Regions from separate parts of the Streptomyces sp. NPDC079167 genome, predicted to be linked through region 1. Evidence: riboswitches for the same ligand, from Rfam matches in the RefSeq annotation. Region 1 holds a riboswitch; each other region holds the start of a gene.

Region 1 (3,505 bases):
CCTGGAGCGCGCCCTCGTAGGTGTCGCGTGAGACGAGGTTGTAGTGCGGCTGCAGCGCCACGTAGCGGGCGAGGCCCTCCCGCTCGGAGAAGTCCAGGGAGGCCTGGAGCCGCTCGGGGCTGATGTTGGAAGCGGCGATCTCCCGGACCGTGCCCGCCTTCACCAGCTGGTCGAGCGCGGTGATGATCTCCTCGACGGGGACGCTCTCGTCGTCGAAGTGCGTGTAGTAGAGGTCGATGTGGTCGGTGCCGAGCCGGCGCAGGGACGCCTCGGCCGCCTCCTTGATCGTGGTGGCCGAGAGCCCCTTGTACGCCGGATGGGCGCCGACCTTCGTGGCGACGACGACGTCGTCGCGGCGGGAGCGGGCCGCCAGCCACTTGCCGATGAGGGTCTCCGACTCACCGCCCTCGTTGCCCGGGACCCAGGCGGAGTAGGAGTCGGCGGTGTCGATGAAGTTGCCACCGGCCGCCACGTACGCGTCGAGGACGGCGAAGGTGCCGTCCTCGTCGGCCGTCCAGCCGAAGACGTTGCCGCCGAGGGCGAGGGGGAAGACCTGAAGGCTCGAGGAGCCGAGCGGGCGCAGAGAAGTCATACCCGGGGACAACGAGCCGCCTGAGGCGACTATTCCGTTTACCGCCCGGATGACGGCCCCGGGCAGCCCGGCTTACGGCCGGACGACGGCCCCGGGCAGACCGGCTTACGCCCGGACGACGGCCCTCGGACAGACCGGCGGCCCTGACGTCGGGGGGTTGTGCGTCAGGGCCGCCGGGGTTCCGGTGCGCCGCGTGCGGCGTCAGCGTCCGAACAGGATCAGTCGGCTCGATCAGCCGGTGCGACCAGGATCAGTCGCCATCCGATCGGGATCGGTCAGCGTCCGATCCGGGTCAGACCGAGAGGCCCTTGCTGCCCAGCCACCCCATCGGGTCGATGCCGGTGCCGTCCGGGGTGTGGACCTCCAGGTGGAGGTGCGGCCCGGTCACGTTGCCGGTGGCGCCGACGCGGCCGATGGTCTCGCCGGTGGTGACCTTCTGTCCGGCGGTGACGTCCATCGAGGACTGGTGGCAGTACCAGATCTCCGTGCCGTCATCGAGCTCCAGGACCGTGCGGTAGCCGTACGAGCCCGACCAGCCGGCCGACTTCACGGTGCCGCTGTGCACGGCCTTGACCGGCGTGCCGGTCGGAGCCGCGAAGTCCAGCCCGGTGTGGTGACCGGACGACCACATCGAGCCGGACTGCCCGTAGGTCGAGGTGATGGTGTACGAGGAGGTCGGGATGGCGTAGCTGGCGGCGAGCTTGGCGAGGCGCTCGGCCTCGGCCTTCTTCTTCGCCGCCTCTTCGGCCGCCTTCTTCTTCGCGGCGGCCTTCGCCTCCGCCTCGCTCTGCTGCTTCGCCGCCTCGGCCGCGGCAGCCTCGGCCGCCGCCTGCTCCTGCGCCGCCTTGGCCTCGGCCTCGGCTCCGGCCTGCTGCTGCTCGGCCTGCTGGAGGATGCGCGCGCGGAGCGCCTCTCCCGCGTCGGTGGTGCCCTGCTCGGCCTCGGCGGCGGTGATGCCCGCGCTGGTCAGCGGGGCGGACGCGGCGACCGTCTCGTTGTCCGAGTCGGAGTCACCGGACATGAACGCGCCCACGCCGGGAAGGGACTTGGCGTCAGGGAGATTGTCCGCGATGGAATCGGGAAGAGAAATGGAGACCGGCGGCTTGCTCTGCGCGGTGGCCATGCCACCCGCTCCGACGGCCGCGATGACGCCGACACCGAGGACGGTGGAGCTACGGGCGAGGCCGCGCTGCTTGGCTACGCGGTGCCGGCCGCGTACGGGACGGACGGACTCCGCGGTGGGGTTCCATTCATCCCAAGTCCTGTCCTCATCACCGAGGCTGTCGGTCCTGAAGGATGACGGGGCCTCGGGGGCAGGCTGATTGGACGCCACGTGGGCGCACTCCTTTCCTTCCTTCTCGCCTACCGGGTTAGCTGACGGGTTCGGAGCAGGAAGGTCTCCTACGGACCCCTTCGTCCCTCGCGAGACACAGGTGTCCGATTCACCCCATGTAGGTGGTTCCCCGGTTCCCTTGCGGAATTCGGCGCTGCGCACGGTGCCGTCTCTTGCGACGGCGGGTACAACCGCGCTGCGTTATCGAACGTTAATAGACACCCGGGTCCGATTCCAAGCTGTTCCCATAGATCGGTCAGCGTCTTGGCCTGGACTTTCAGGGGTCAAACGGGCGCAAACGGGCGAGTTGAGCGCCCCTCATCCAGCCGATAGTTTCTGACGGTTCGTCAAATGTTACGCGGAGCGAGGTCTCTCGACTACCGACGGTCGCAACCGGTCATCCACGGTCCCGCCCCACGATCTTCACCGTCGTCCGCCGCTCCTGCTGCCCCCGCGCCGGACGGCCGACCGCGAGCAGCGCCAGGTCGTCCGTCGACCGGCCACCGGTGTGGAGGCGTACGTCATCGGTGAGCGCGGACAGCAGTTCCTCGGGCCCGGGGAAGAGCCGGCCACGCAGCCGCGCGGCCGGGTCGTAGAAGACACCCTTCGCGTCCCGCGCCTCGGAGAGCCCGTCGGTGAACGCCAGGAACATCGACCCGGCCGGCAGCGTCCACTCGTCCGCCCGGTCCGGCCACGCGTCCAGCCCCATCCCGAGCGGCAGCGCGGGAGCCTTCGGCGCCAGCACGTCGAGCGTCCCGTCCTCGTGCAGGACGAGCGGCTCGGGGTGTCCGCGGTTGACGATCCTCAGGACGTCCGCGCCCGACGGGATCTCCGCGACGACGGCGGTGACGAACCCCTCCATGGAGTCGAGCCCGCCCCGTCGCGAGCCCTCACGTGCCAGCGCCCGCTCCAGCCGCTGGACGACCCCCTCCAGCGACCTCTCCTGCTCGGCGGCCTCCCGGAACGCCCCGATCACGACGGCCACCGCGGCCACCGCGTCGAGCCCCTTGCCCCGTACGTCCCCGAGGACCAGACGCACCCCGTACGGCGTGTCCGCGACGGCGAACAGGTCGCCGCCGACGAACTCGTCCGCCTGGGCCGCCTCGTACCGCGCTGCGACCTGCAGTCCGCCGATCCGGTCCTCGGGCGTCGGGAGCACCGCGCGCATGGCGGTCTCCGCGATCACCCTCGCCGAGGCCAGCTGCTCGTTCCTGCGACGCACGACGCGATTGATGACGAGGGAGAGCGCGGCGACCGTGACCAGCGTGAGCAGGTCGGTGAGCGGCACGACGTCGCCGAGCGCACCGTCCGAGATCCGGATGGCGAGCACCACCAGGATCGCGGTCACGCCGACCCGGACGGTGCTGGCCAGCGAGAAGAACGGAGCGGCGATCAGCGGGGCGGCGGCGAAGAGCGGAACAGCGGTGACCTCGGCCGGCGTCAGGAGGTCGAGGATCACCCCGACGCCGATCATCAGGACCGGAAGGACCCGCACGAAAAGCCGGGAGCGCGAACTCCCGGCCGCGCTCCCCCGCCGTCCGTCCCGCTTCCCCACCTGTGCGCTCCTGCCCGGTCCACCC
Region 2 (3,505 bases), on a different contig from region 1:
CTCGCGTCCGAGGCGGACAACGCCGAGGCCGCTCTGGACCGTCTGGCCAAGCTGGTCGCCGAAGGGCTCGAGGAGCTCCCGGAGACCGTCTGATTCCGGCCGCTTCGAACCGGAATTCTCTCTGCGGAAAGCCGCGGCACCCCCGACCGGGAGCTGCGGCTTTTCTGTTTCCCGGCCCGGGCGGCAGCGTTCCGGGAAAATAGCGTAAGCACACCGGAAAGCACGGGTCAGGGCAGCAGAAAGAAAGCCGTCCGACAATTACCCTCTTTGTATACGGCGCAATTGTTAATGACGGACGCCCGCGATGTTTACGGGGTGTTGCGAAGTCCTCACCCGCGCCTGGCCGGGCGTGTGCCCCGGCGCACGCCGCAGCCGGTGGGCCGCTGTCGCCCGCTCGGCGTGCTGGGCGGCGAGCGCCCTGGCCCGCTCCGGGTCGCGGCGGGCCACGGCGTCGACCAGAGCACCGTGCTCGGCCCAGGAGTCCGCGGGGCGGACCGGCTGCTCGACCGCGTACATCCAGGCGATCTTGTGCCGTAGCTGGGTGAGCAGAGCGATCAGCGCGGGGCTCCCCGAGGCCTGCGCCAGCGTCTCGTGGAACCAGCTCCCCAGGGAGCGCAGATCCTCCCCCTCGCCCCGGCGCACCCGTTCCTGACCCAGTCTGACCAGGCCGCGGAGCACCTTGAGATGTGCCTCGGTGCGGCGCTGTGCGGCGCGCGCGGCGCCGAGGGGCTCCAGGAGCATCCGCATCTCCAGGAGGTCGGCCGCCTCCTGCTCGGTGGGCTCGGCGACACAGGCGCCCGCGTGCCGGCGGGTGACGACGAAGCCTTCGGACTCCAGGGTGCGCAGCGCCTCGCGTACGGGGACGCGGGAGACGCCGTAGCGACGCGCGAGCACCTCTTCGGTGAGGCGGCTGCCGCGTGCGAAGACACCGGAGACGATGTCGTCACGGATTGCCGTGCATACCGAATGCGCGGGAATGCGCATGTCCGAACCTCCGCCTTAATCCCCGCGAAACGCGGCCGATCGACGCCTGTTCTGTGACTCTATTGCAACCGGCCGGAATTTCCGATGGCAGGGTGGAATCCATGGATACCTTTTGGCCTGGGAGCACTTCCGCGGGGGCTTCGGCACGCGTCCGGCCCCCGGAACACGTCGAAGGCCCCGGCGGGTGCCGGGGCCTTCGACGCAGATCGCGGTGCGCGTGGGGTCAGACCTGGACCCCGTGGGCGCGGAGGTAGGCGACGGGGTCCATGTCCGAGCCGTACTCGGGGGTGGTCCGGGCCTCGAAGTGCAGGTGCGGCCCGGTGGAGTTGCCGGTCGACCCGGAGAGGCCGATCTGCTCGCCGGAGCCGACGCTCTGGCCGACGGAGACGCCGATCGAGGAGAGGTGGCCGTACTGGGTGTACGTGCCGTCCTTCATCCTGAGCACGATGTTGTTGCCGTAGGCGCCGCCCCAGCCGGCCTCGACGACCGTACCGGCGCCGACCGCGACGACCGAGCTGCCGGACGCGGCCTGGAAGTCCACGCCGGAGTGGGAGCCGGAGGACCAGAGCGCGCCACCGGACTTGTAGCCGGTGGTGACGTGGGAACCGGCGACGGGGAGGTGGAAGGCGTTGAGCCGGGCGCGTTCGGCGGCGCGGGCGGCGCGCGCCTTCTCCTTGCGGGCCTCCTCGGCGCGGGCCTCCGCCTTGCGCTTGGCCTCGGCCTTCGCCTTCGCCTTGGCCTTCGCTTCGGCCGCGGCCTTCGCCGCGACGTCGGCCTGGTGCTTCTGTGCCTTCGCCTGAGCCTCGATCTGGGCGGCGAGGGTGGTGTCGAGGGCGACCGTCTGGGTCAGGCCGGTGCTGCCCGCGGTGACCTCGGAGTCCGCGGCGAGGGCCGGGGAGGCCGTGGCACCGAGTACGCCGGTGGTGGCCAGGGCGGCGACGCCGGCGACCTTGGCGCTCTTGCGCGTCAGGCGGCTCGGGGCACGGTGCTTCCCGGTGGCACGGATGAACGCCATGGAGGGGCTGGTCCTTTCCTTCCTTCTCGCCTACCGGGTTAGCTGACGGGTTCGGAGCAGGAAGGTCTCCTACGGGCCCCTGAGCCTCCGACGAGGTGCAGGGATCCGATTCACCCCAGGGACTTCATGGGTCCCCGGCTCCCCAGGCTCGCGCCTGACGGGGACTCGGCGATGGCTGTCCGGCGCCGCGGGCGCGGCAATCGTCCGGCGGACAGCCGCGCCGACGCTAGATCGGGAGCCTTTCCCCCGCCAAACGGAAAGGGCCTTTTGTCGCACATCCCACAGGGCAAAGCGCGACTTTATTGGCAATCCGGACAAATGACAGAACCCCGGCGGGAGTACACCCGCCGGGGTCCGTCATGTCCGGTTCTGTCAGCCGCTGACGACCGACACCTCACCGATACCGAGCGCCTCCACGGGCTCCTTGATCTGAGCGGCGTCCCCGACCAGGACGGTGACCAGCCGGTCGACCGGGAACGCGTTGACCACGGCGGCGGTCGCCTCGACCGTGCCGGTGTCGGCCAGGCGTGCGTACAGCTTCGCCTGGTAGTCGTCCGGGAGGTGCTGCTCCACCTGGTCGGCCAGGGTGCCCGCGACGGAGGCCGCCGTCTCGTACTTGAGCGGGGCGACGCCCACGAGGTTCTGCACGGCGGTCTCCCGCTCGGCGTCGGTGAGCCCCTCGGCCGCCAGGGTGCGCAGGACCTTCCAGAGGTCGTCCAGCGCGGGGCCGGTGGACTCGGTGTCGACGGAGCCGCTGATGGCGAGCATCGCGGCGCCCGCCGCACCGGACGAGGAACCCGGCGCCGTCGAGCGCAGCACCTGCCCGAAGGCACGGACGCCGTAGGTGTAGCCCTTCTCCTCGCGCAGCACACGGTCCAGCCGGGAGGTCAGAGTGCCTCCCAGGCAGTACGTGCCGAGGACCTGGGCGGGCCACACGCTGTCGTGCCGGTCGGCGCCGATCCGGCCGATCAGCAGTTGCGTCTGCACGGCTCCGGGACGGTCCACGATGACCACACGGCCGGTGTCGTCCGCGGTGATCGGGGGCACGGGCCGGGCCTGGCCGGCATCGCCCGACCAGTCACCGACGGTCTCGGAGAGCAGCGCGTCCAGGTCCACGTCGGTGAGGTCACCGACGACGACCGCCGTCGCCGTGGACGGGCGGACATGGGCGTCGTAGAAGGCGCGTACGGCGGCGGCGTCGATCCGCCGGACCGTCTCCTCGGTGCCCTGCCGAGGACGCGACATCCGCGCGGTGGCGGGGAAGAGCTCCTTGGAGAGCTGCTTGGCCGCGCGCCGGGCCGGGTTGGCCTGCTCGTGCGGGATCTCGTCGAGGCGGTTGCCCACCAGACGCTCGATCTCGCCCTCCGCGAAGGCCGGGGCCCGCAGAGCCTCCGCCACCAGTCCGAGGGCCTTGGTCAGCCGGGAGACCGGTACCTCCAGGGAGACGCGGACACCCGGGTGGTCCGCGTGGGCGTCCAGCGTGGCGCCGCACCGCTCCAGCTCGGC
Region 3 (3,505 bases), on a different contig from region 1:
CGCGACGGCGAGGTCGGCGATGGTGACGTCCTCGGTCTCACCGGAGCGGTGGGACATCATGCACTTGAAACCATTGCGCTGGGCCAGCTCGACGGCGTCCAGGGTCTCGGTCAGCGAACCGATCTGGTTGACCTTGACGAGCAGGGCGTTGGCCGAGCCCTCCTCGATGCCGCGGGCGAGGCGCTCGGGGTTGGTGACGAACAGGTCGTCGCCGACGATCTGCACCCTGGAGCCGAGCTTGTCGGTGATGACCTTCCAGCCCGCCCAGTCGTCCTCGTACAGCGGGTCCTCGATGGAGACCAGCGGGTACGCGGAGACGAGCTCCTCGTAGTACTCGGTCATCTCGGCGGCCGAGCGGGACTTGCCCTCGAACTCGTAGACGCCGTCCTTGTAGAACTCGGACGCGGCGACGTCGAGCGCGAGCGCGATGTCGCGGCCCGGGACGTAACCGGCCTCCTTGACGGCCTCGAGGATGAGGTCGAGGGCGGCACGGTTGGACTCGAGGTTGGGGGCGAAGCCGCCCTCGTCACCGAGACCGGTGGACAGGCCCTTGGTCTTCAGGACCTTCTTCAGCGTGTGGTAGATCTCCGCACCCCAGCGCAGGGCCTCGGAGAAGGACTCGGCGCCGATCGGCGCGATCATGAACTCCTGGATGTCCACGTTGGAGTCGGCGTGCGAGCCGCCGTTCAGGATGTTCATCATCGGAACGGGCAGCAGGTGCGCGTTCGGGCCGCCGAGGTAGCGGAACAGCGGGAGGTCGGAGGCCTCGGACGCGGCGTGCGCCACGGCCAGCGAGACACCGAGGATGGCGTTGGCGCCGAGGGAGCCCTTGTTCTCGGTCGCGTCCAGGTCGAACATCGCCTGGTCGATGAGGCGCTGCTCGGTGGCGTCGTAACCGACGAGCTCCGGGCCGATCTGCTCGATCACGGCGAGGACGGCCTTCTCGACGCCCTTGCCCTGGTAGCGGTTGGGGTCACCGTCGCGAAGCTCGATGGCCTCGAACGCACCGGTGGAGGCGCCGGACGGAACAGCAGCACGTCCCGTGCTGCCGTCGTCGAGGCCAACCTCGACCTCGACCGTGGGGTTGCCCCGGGAGTCGAGGATTTCCCTGGCTACGACGACGTCGATGGACGGCACGAGGCATCTCCTTCTGGGATCTGACACTGGTTGTGCAGGGTCACTGTGGCCTTGCGCCACGAGCCTAACCGGCTCGGCGCGCTCCGTCGGCCGTCCGCCCGTCCCCTGGGACGAAAAAGGACCCAAGGGCCTGCATTCCGGGCAAAGCTCCAGAATTCTACTGACGAGTAACCACAACAGTTGAACACTCACTCTTACGGGGAGCCCGAGCCGGCACCCCGTCAGGGGTCCGGACACGGCCCCGGCCCGGCGCGCGGGGGGTCTGCGCGCCGGGCCGGGCTCCGGGGCAGGAGGAAGACCCCGGTTCACTACGACTGCTCCAGGCACCGACCGCTTCAGGTGCCGGCCACCCGGATGCCGGTTACTTCAGGTGGAGCTGCTGACCCGGGAAGATCAGGTCGGCCTCGTCGACGATGTCGTCGTTCAGCTTGAACAGCTTCTGCCAGCCGCCCTTGACCTTCTCCGCGTCGGCGATCTTGCTGAGGGTGTCGCCGGACTTCACCTTGTACTCGCCGTCACCCTTCTCGACCTTCTCGCCGGTCGGGGTGGTGACGGTCTTCGCCGGGGCCTCACGCTTCTCGCTGCGCGTGGTGGGCTGCTCGGCCTTGCGCTCCGGCGCGGCCTGCGGGGCCGTGTCGCCGTTCTTCCCGGAGCCGGAGCCGGTGTCGACGCCCGGGTCCACACCGTCGTTCGTCAGGCCGCCGGCGCCGGCGCAGGCCCAGGCACCCGGGCCCTGGAGGTCGAGGAGCTTCTCGGCCGCGGCTATCTGCTGGTCCTTGGTGGCCAGGTCGGCGCGGGAGGCGTACTGGGTGCCGCCGGCTGCGGCCCAGCTGGACTGCGAGAACTGCAGGCCGCCGTAGTAGCCGTTGCCGGTGTTGATGGACCAGTTGCCGCCCGACTCGCACTGGGCGACGGCGTCCCAGGTGGCGACGGAGGCGGCGGAGGCGCCGGTCGCGCCCATCAGCGGTACGGCGACGGCGGCACCGGCGACACCGGCCAGGGTCGCGACACGGACGGCCTTGGACGGGCGACGGTGCTTGCCCTTGCTGGAAAGCAGCATGGTTCTCCTCACCGACGCCTACGAGGTGAGCTGTCGGGTTCGGGCCTGTGAGTTGCCCGGTCGCCCGCACTCTCGGACGACTTCACCCCCAGCCGGGTCTCCGCCCGTCTTCCGACGGCCGGGTCCGGCACTTACCTGGGTCCCCCGCTCCTGCCTACGGCGCTTTACGCGTCGGTTCCCTTCGGCCGACGGCAGGATTCGGCGTGACGGTCGAAGGTGCCCGCGGTGCGAGCGGCTCCGACCGTAAACACACGCAACCCCCACATTCAAAGATGGACATAACGGCTAATCAGCCCGTAACGGCTCGATGGCGAGTGCCGTTTTCGCAGGTCGGAGCCAATATGGACGGAGCGGACGGGCCGGGCGCGCCAGTTGAAGCAAAGAGACCCATGTCTCACTTACGCATAAGTGGACATAGGCCTCTGAACTGCCCCCGTTTTCGGGGTGTTTTCACGCTTTTGATCAGTTGGCGGCGGCGGTCTCCGCCTCGCTGCCCCGCGCTTCCTGCCCGAGGTCGAGGGTCTGGCCGGGAAGGATCAGATCCGGGTCGGAGCCCAGCTCGTCCTTGTTGTCCGCGTAGAGCGCGGTCCAGCCGCCGGGAAGCTCCTGCGCGTCGGCGATCGCCCAGAGGCTGTCGCCCTCGCGCACGGTGTACGCCCCCTCCGCGCCCTGACGCGCGTCGGATTCACCGCGCGAGGCGTGGCGGCCGGACTCGCGCCCGTCGGCCTCGCCCGGCTCGGCGCTCGCCTCGGGGGCCGGCGTGCCGCGGTGCTTGCCGCCCTTCGCCCCTTCGTCGTCCGTGGCGCCGGACGCCTCGGGGGCCTCGGGGGACGGAGTGGCGGACGGCGTCGCGCCACCCTCTTCGCCCTTGTCCGACCTACCGTCGGACGCGTCCTGGCCGGCCTCGCCCTTCGCGTCGGAGTCCTGCGAGCCGGCGGCGTCGTCCGAGCCGTCCGCCGGGTCCGTCGCCTCGGAGGAAGGCGTCCCGGACGGCGTCGCGGAATCCGAGGGCTCGGCGGAGGGCTCGGCGGACTCCTCACCGCCCGGGTCCACGCCGGGCAGTCCCTCGTCCAGGGAGAGCCCGGAGATCACCGAGCAGCTGGCCCACGCCTGCGGCCCCTTGTCGTCCAGCACCTTCTCCGCGACCGCGATCTGCTGCGAGCGGCTGGCGAGGTCGGCGCGCGGCGCGTACGCCGTGCCGCCGTAGGCCGACCAGGTGTCCTCGGAGAGCTGCAGGCCGCCGTAGTAGCCGTTGCCGAGGTCGGCACTCCACATGCCGCCGCTCTCGCACTCGGCGACCCGGTCCCA
Region 4 (3,505 bases), on a different contig from region 1:
ACGACCGTCTCCGAGCTTCTGGGCGAGATGCCGCCCGAACGTGACGCGATCGTCCGTGGCGGCCCGCCCCGCTCCACCGAAGCGGGGGGCTGGCTCTACCGGCAGGCGGGCGGGCCGGGCCGCGCCATGCAGGCGCTGCACGTCCGTGTCCCGTACGGCGCGGAGGGCGACCTCGTGCGCGTCCACCCAGGAGAGGAATGGCTCTACGTCCTCGACGGAAGGCTGCGGGTCGTTCTCGGCGAGACCGTGCACGACCTCGATCCGGGTGACAGCGCGCACTTCGACTCGCTCACCCCGCACCGGATCGCGGCTCCCGACACCGGTGGGGCGCGGCTGCTCTTCGTCCACACGCTCCTGCAGAGCCCGGTCGCAGAGCTGTGTCCGGGCAGCGGGATCCACCGGCTCTGATCCCGCACACCCACACCGCGCGCCCCCTTCGTCAGCCCGGCCCGAGCGGCCGGAAGAGAGGACTGTCATGTCCGATTCGGAGTATTACGACCCGCTCACCCCGCGCAGGCCGAAGAGCAAGGACACGCAGGAGCGGCGGATGCCCCGCGGCGTCGTGATCCGGCTCTTCGCCTACCTCGTGGCCGGACACGTCATCGCGGCCTTCCTCTTCCTTCTCTTCACCGTGGCCGGCAAAGGATGACGGCCGGCGTCACGCACCCTCGACGAGTCGCTCACGCAGCTTCGCGCGGGTCCCGTCGCTGATCTTCAGGCCTTCCCGGAGGTAGCGGTCCGTGCCGCCCCAGACCTCGTCGATGGTGTCGAACGCCGCGGCGAGGTATTCGGCCTGGGCGCCGAAGAGCGGATTGAGCAGCTCCATCACCTCTTCGGACATCCCTGCCGATGAGGTGTCGCTGCGGCGCACCTTGTAGCGGCGGTGCGCGTCGTTCGACTTGAGGTAGTCGGCCTCGATGGCCTCCCTGCCGACGCCGACCGCGAGCAGGGAGACCGCGATCGACAGGCCCGCCCGGTCCTTGCCCGCCGCGCAGTGCATCAGCGCCGGCACGCTGTCCTCGGCCAGCGCGTGCAGCACACGGCTGTGTTCGGCGGTGCGGTCCTTGATGATCGAGCGGTACGAGGCGATCATCCGCTCCGTCCCCTTGCCGTCGGCCAGGATCGAGCGCAGCTGCTGGATGTTCCCGTCGCGCACCAGCCGCCAGAACTCAGCGCCGTCCGCCGGGTCGGAGAGGGGAATGCTGACATTCCGGACGCCGGGCAGCTCCACGTCGAGACCGTCGAGCTTGTGGTCCGCCGCGTTGCGGAAGTCGAAGACCGTGTGGAGGCCGAGCCCCGCGAGGAAGGCGGTGTCGGCCTCCGTGGCGTGGGCGAGGTGACCGCTGCGGTAGAGGCGCCCGTACCGCACGGTGCCGCCGTCGACGGTCGGAAGCCCGCCGACGTCGCGGAAGTTGCGGACACCGGTCAGGCTGACGTCCGTCGGCTCGGGGCCGACCGGCGGGACCTCTGGCAGCTGCGTCACAAGGGCTCCTGGAGTGTCGGGCGTCGGCGCCGCTCGCCGACGGGGGCACGCCCGCGACGATACGACATGCCTGCATCGGGCAACTGCCGTGGTTCTGGTCTCCGCGAGAGAACGGCGATCACGTCATGTCCGTATTGGTGTATTTAGCAGAACATGCCCCGCTTGCACGGGAGATGGGATGGGGCGGGTGAGCGGGATCATATCCGTGACGGTGCGTGGCGAAGATGCCGGGGGGTATTCCGGACGCCGTGCGGAAAGCCAAGATCCGTAATCCACGGAGTGTGACGGGAATTCCGTGCCGGAAATGAAGCACGGATTCCGGTTCGGAATCCGCGGCTTGTTCGCGACGTCCCGGCTCGCTTACGGTCACGGTCAATCCGGACGGAACGCCTAATCCTGCCGCCGCCCGGAATCCGCACCGACTCACGTGTGGCAGGAGCGGGGGAACCAGGTAAGCCGCCGGCCGGAGGGATCCGGTACGGCTCGGGGTGAAGTCGCGCACCACGCGGCCGGACATCTCCAGTCCGAACCCGACAGCTCACCTCGCAGGCGCCGGAGAGGAAAAACCCATGCCCGCAAAAGGCAAGCACCGCCGTACGAAGACCGGCCCGATCTCCCGAGGCGTCCTTGCCGCAGGGACCGGCGGCGCCGTTCTCGCCCTCCCGCTGATCGGCGCCACCGGCGCCCACGCGGCCGAGCAGTCCGCACCGGCCGCCAAGTCCGCCGCCGCGCACAGCGCCCCGGCGGCCGCGAAGAGCGCCCCGAAGACCTACTCGGTGGTCTCCGGTGACTACCTGGCGAAGATCGCGGGCGAGCAGAAGATCAAGGGCGGCTGGCAGAAGCTGTACCAGGACAACCGCGACGTCGTCGGCGAGGACCCCGGCCTGATCCTCCCGGGCATGAAGCTGACCCTCGGCGCCAAGGCGTCCGGCTCCGCCGAGACCACGCCCTCCAAGTCCGCCCCGTCGGCTGCGAAGAAGGCCGCCCCGGCCGAGAAGAAGGCCGCCCCGGCCGAGGCGACGTCCGCCCCGGCGGCGAAGACCGCCGACTCCTCCGCGTCTCAGGAGAGCACCGGCTCCGGCTGGGCCGCCCCGGTCGAGAACGCCAACGTCACCACCCAGTACCGCGCCTCGGGCGCCAGCTGGTCCAGCGGCTACCACACCGGCTCCGACTTCCAGGCGGCCTCCGGCACCAGCGTCCGGTCCATCGGCCCGGGCACCGTGGTCTCCGCGGGCTGGAGCGGTTCGTACGGCAACGAGGTCGTCATCCAGCACAGCGACGGCATGTACTCCCAGTACGCCCACCTGTCCTCGCTCGAGGTCTCGGCCGGCCAGACCGTCACCGGCGGCCAGCAGATCGGCCTCTCCGGCACCACCGGCAACTCCACCGGCCCGCACCTCCACTTCGAGGTCCGGACCGGCCCGAGCTACGGCTCCGACGTCGACCCGATCGCCTACCTGCGCTCGCACGGTGTCTCCATCTGAGACCTGCCGGCCGAGGGCTGAAGGAGAGGGGCGGTGCGCGCTTGCGCACCGCCCCTCTCCTTATTCCGGCTTTACCAAAAACTGACCGGGTGGTCTTTCTCACCACCCGTCAACCCCTTATTACGGTCGCGTAGGTCACAATCGAAGGTGCAAGATAAGCCCTTGTGGCAGACGATTCGAGAAACAAACAACGAGGCATCATCGGGTCGTACGCAGCGATTGGCGACAGCTTCACCGAGGGCGTCGGAGACCCCGGCCCCGGCGGGACCCTCGTCGGCTGGGCCGACCGGCTCGCGGTGCTCCTCGCGGACCAGCTCCCGGTCCCCGACGCGACGGTCGCCCCCGCGGACGACACGCACGGCAACTTCCGGTACGCCAATCTCGCCGTACGCGGACGGCTCCTCGACCAGATCGTCGAGGAGCAGGTCCCCCGCGCCAAGCAGCTGGCACCCGACCTGGTGAGCTTCTGCGCAGGCGGCAACGACATCCTCCGTCCCGGCTCCGACCCGGACGACGTGGCGGAGCGCTTCGAGCGTGC

What was found. Region 1 has a riboswitch for cyclic di-AMP ahead of AB0P41_RS09840 (M23 family metallopeptidase). Riboswitches for the same ligand answer to the same signal wherever they lie in the genome.
Region 2: linked by a shared signal. The riboswitch ahead of AB0P41_RS28455 (M23 family metallopeptidase) and the one ahead of AB0P41_RS09840 (M23 family metallopeptidase) in region 1 are both predicted to bind cyclic di-AMP.
Region 3: linked by a shared signal. The riboswitch ahead of AB0P41_RS21825 (transglycosylase family protein) and the one ahead of AB0P41_RS09840 (M23 family metallopeptidase) in region 1 are both predicted to bind cyclic di-AMP.
Region 4: linked by a shared signal. The riboswitch ahead of AB0P41_RS31030 (LysM peptidoglycan-binding domain-containing M23 family metallopeptidase) and the one ahead of AB0P41_RS09840 (M23 family metallopeptidase) in region 1 are both predicted to bind cyclic di-AMP.

Annotation. Positions count from the first base shown of each region.
Region 1 covers NZ_JBFBLO010000003.1:469,605-473,109, reverse strand. Annotated here, with positions in the region: gene AB0P41_RS09845 (aldo/keto reductase) at 1-592, opposite strand, end outside; gene AB0P41_RS09840 (M23 family metallopeptidase) at 885-1,925, opposite strand; cyclic di-AMP (ydaO/yuaA leader) riboswitch at 1,937-2,089, opposite strand; gene AB0P41_RS09835 (PP2C family protein-serine/threonine phosphatase) at 2,323-3,480, opposite strand.
Region 2 covers NZ_JBFBLO010000016.1:60,759-64,263, forward strand. Annotated here, with positions in the region: gene AB0P41_RS28445 (HPr family phosphocarrier protein) at 1-93, shown strand, start outside; gene AB0P41_RS28450 (GntR family transcriptional regulator) at 286-984, opposite strand; gene AB0P41_RS28455 (M23 family metallopeptidase) at 1,208-1,999, opposite strand; cyclic di-AMP (ydaO/yuaA leader) riboswitch at 2,012-2,180, opposite strand; gene AB0P41_RS28460 (pitrilysin family protein) at 2,372-3,505, opposite strand, start outside.
Region 3 covers NZ_JBFBLO010000010.1:105,240-108,744, forward strand. Annotated here, with positions in the region: gene eno (phosphopyruvate hydratase) at 1-1,137, opposite strand, end outside; gene AB0P41_RS21825 (transglycosylase family protein) at 1,499-2,197, opposite strand; cyclic di-AMP (ydaO/yuaA leader) riboswitch at 2,198-2,369, opposite strand; gene AB0P41_RS21830 (transglycosylase family protein) at 2,660-3,505, opposite strand, start outside.
Region 4 covers NZ_JBFBLO010000020.1:120,541-124,045, reverse strand. Annotated here, with positions in the region: gene AB0P41_RS31045 (XRE family transcriptional regulator) at 1-408, shown strand, start outside; gene AB0P41_RS31040 (DUF6126 family protein) at 476-649, shown strand; gene AB0P41_RS31035 (tyrosine-protein phosphatase) at 659-1,483, opposite strand; cyclic di-AMP (ydaO/yuaA leader) riboswitch at 1,890-2,050, shown strand; gene AB0P41_RS31030 (LysM peptidoglycan-binding domain-containing M23 family metallopeptidase) at 2,053-2,967, shown strand; gene AB0P41_RS31025 (SGNH/GDSL hydrolase family protein) at 3,132-3,505, shown strand, end outside.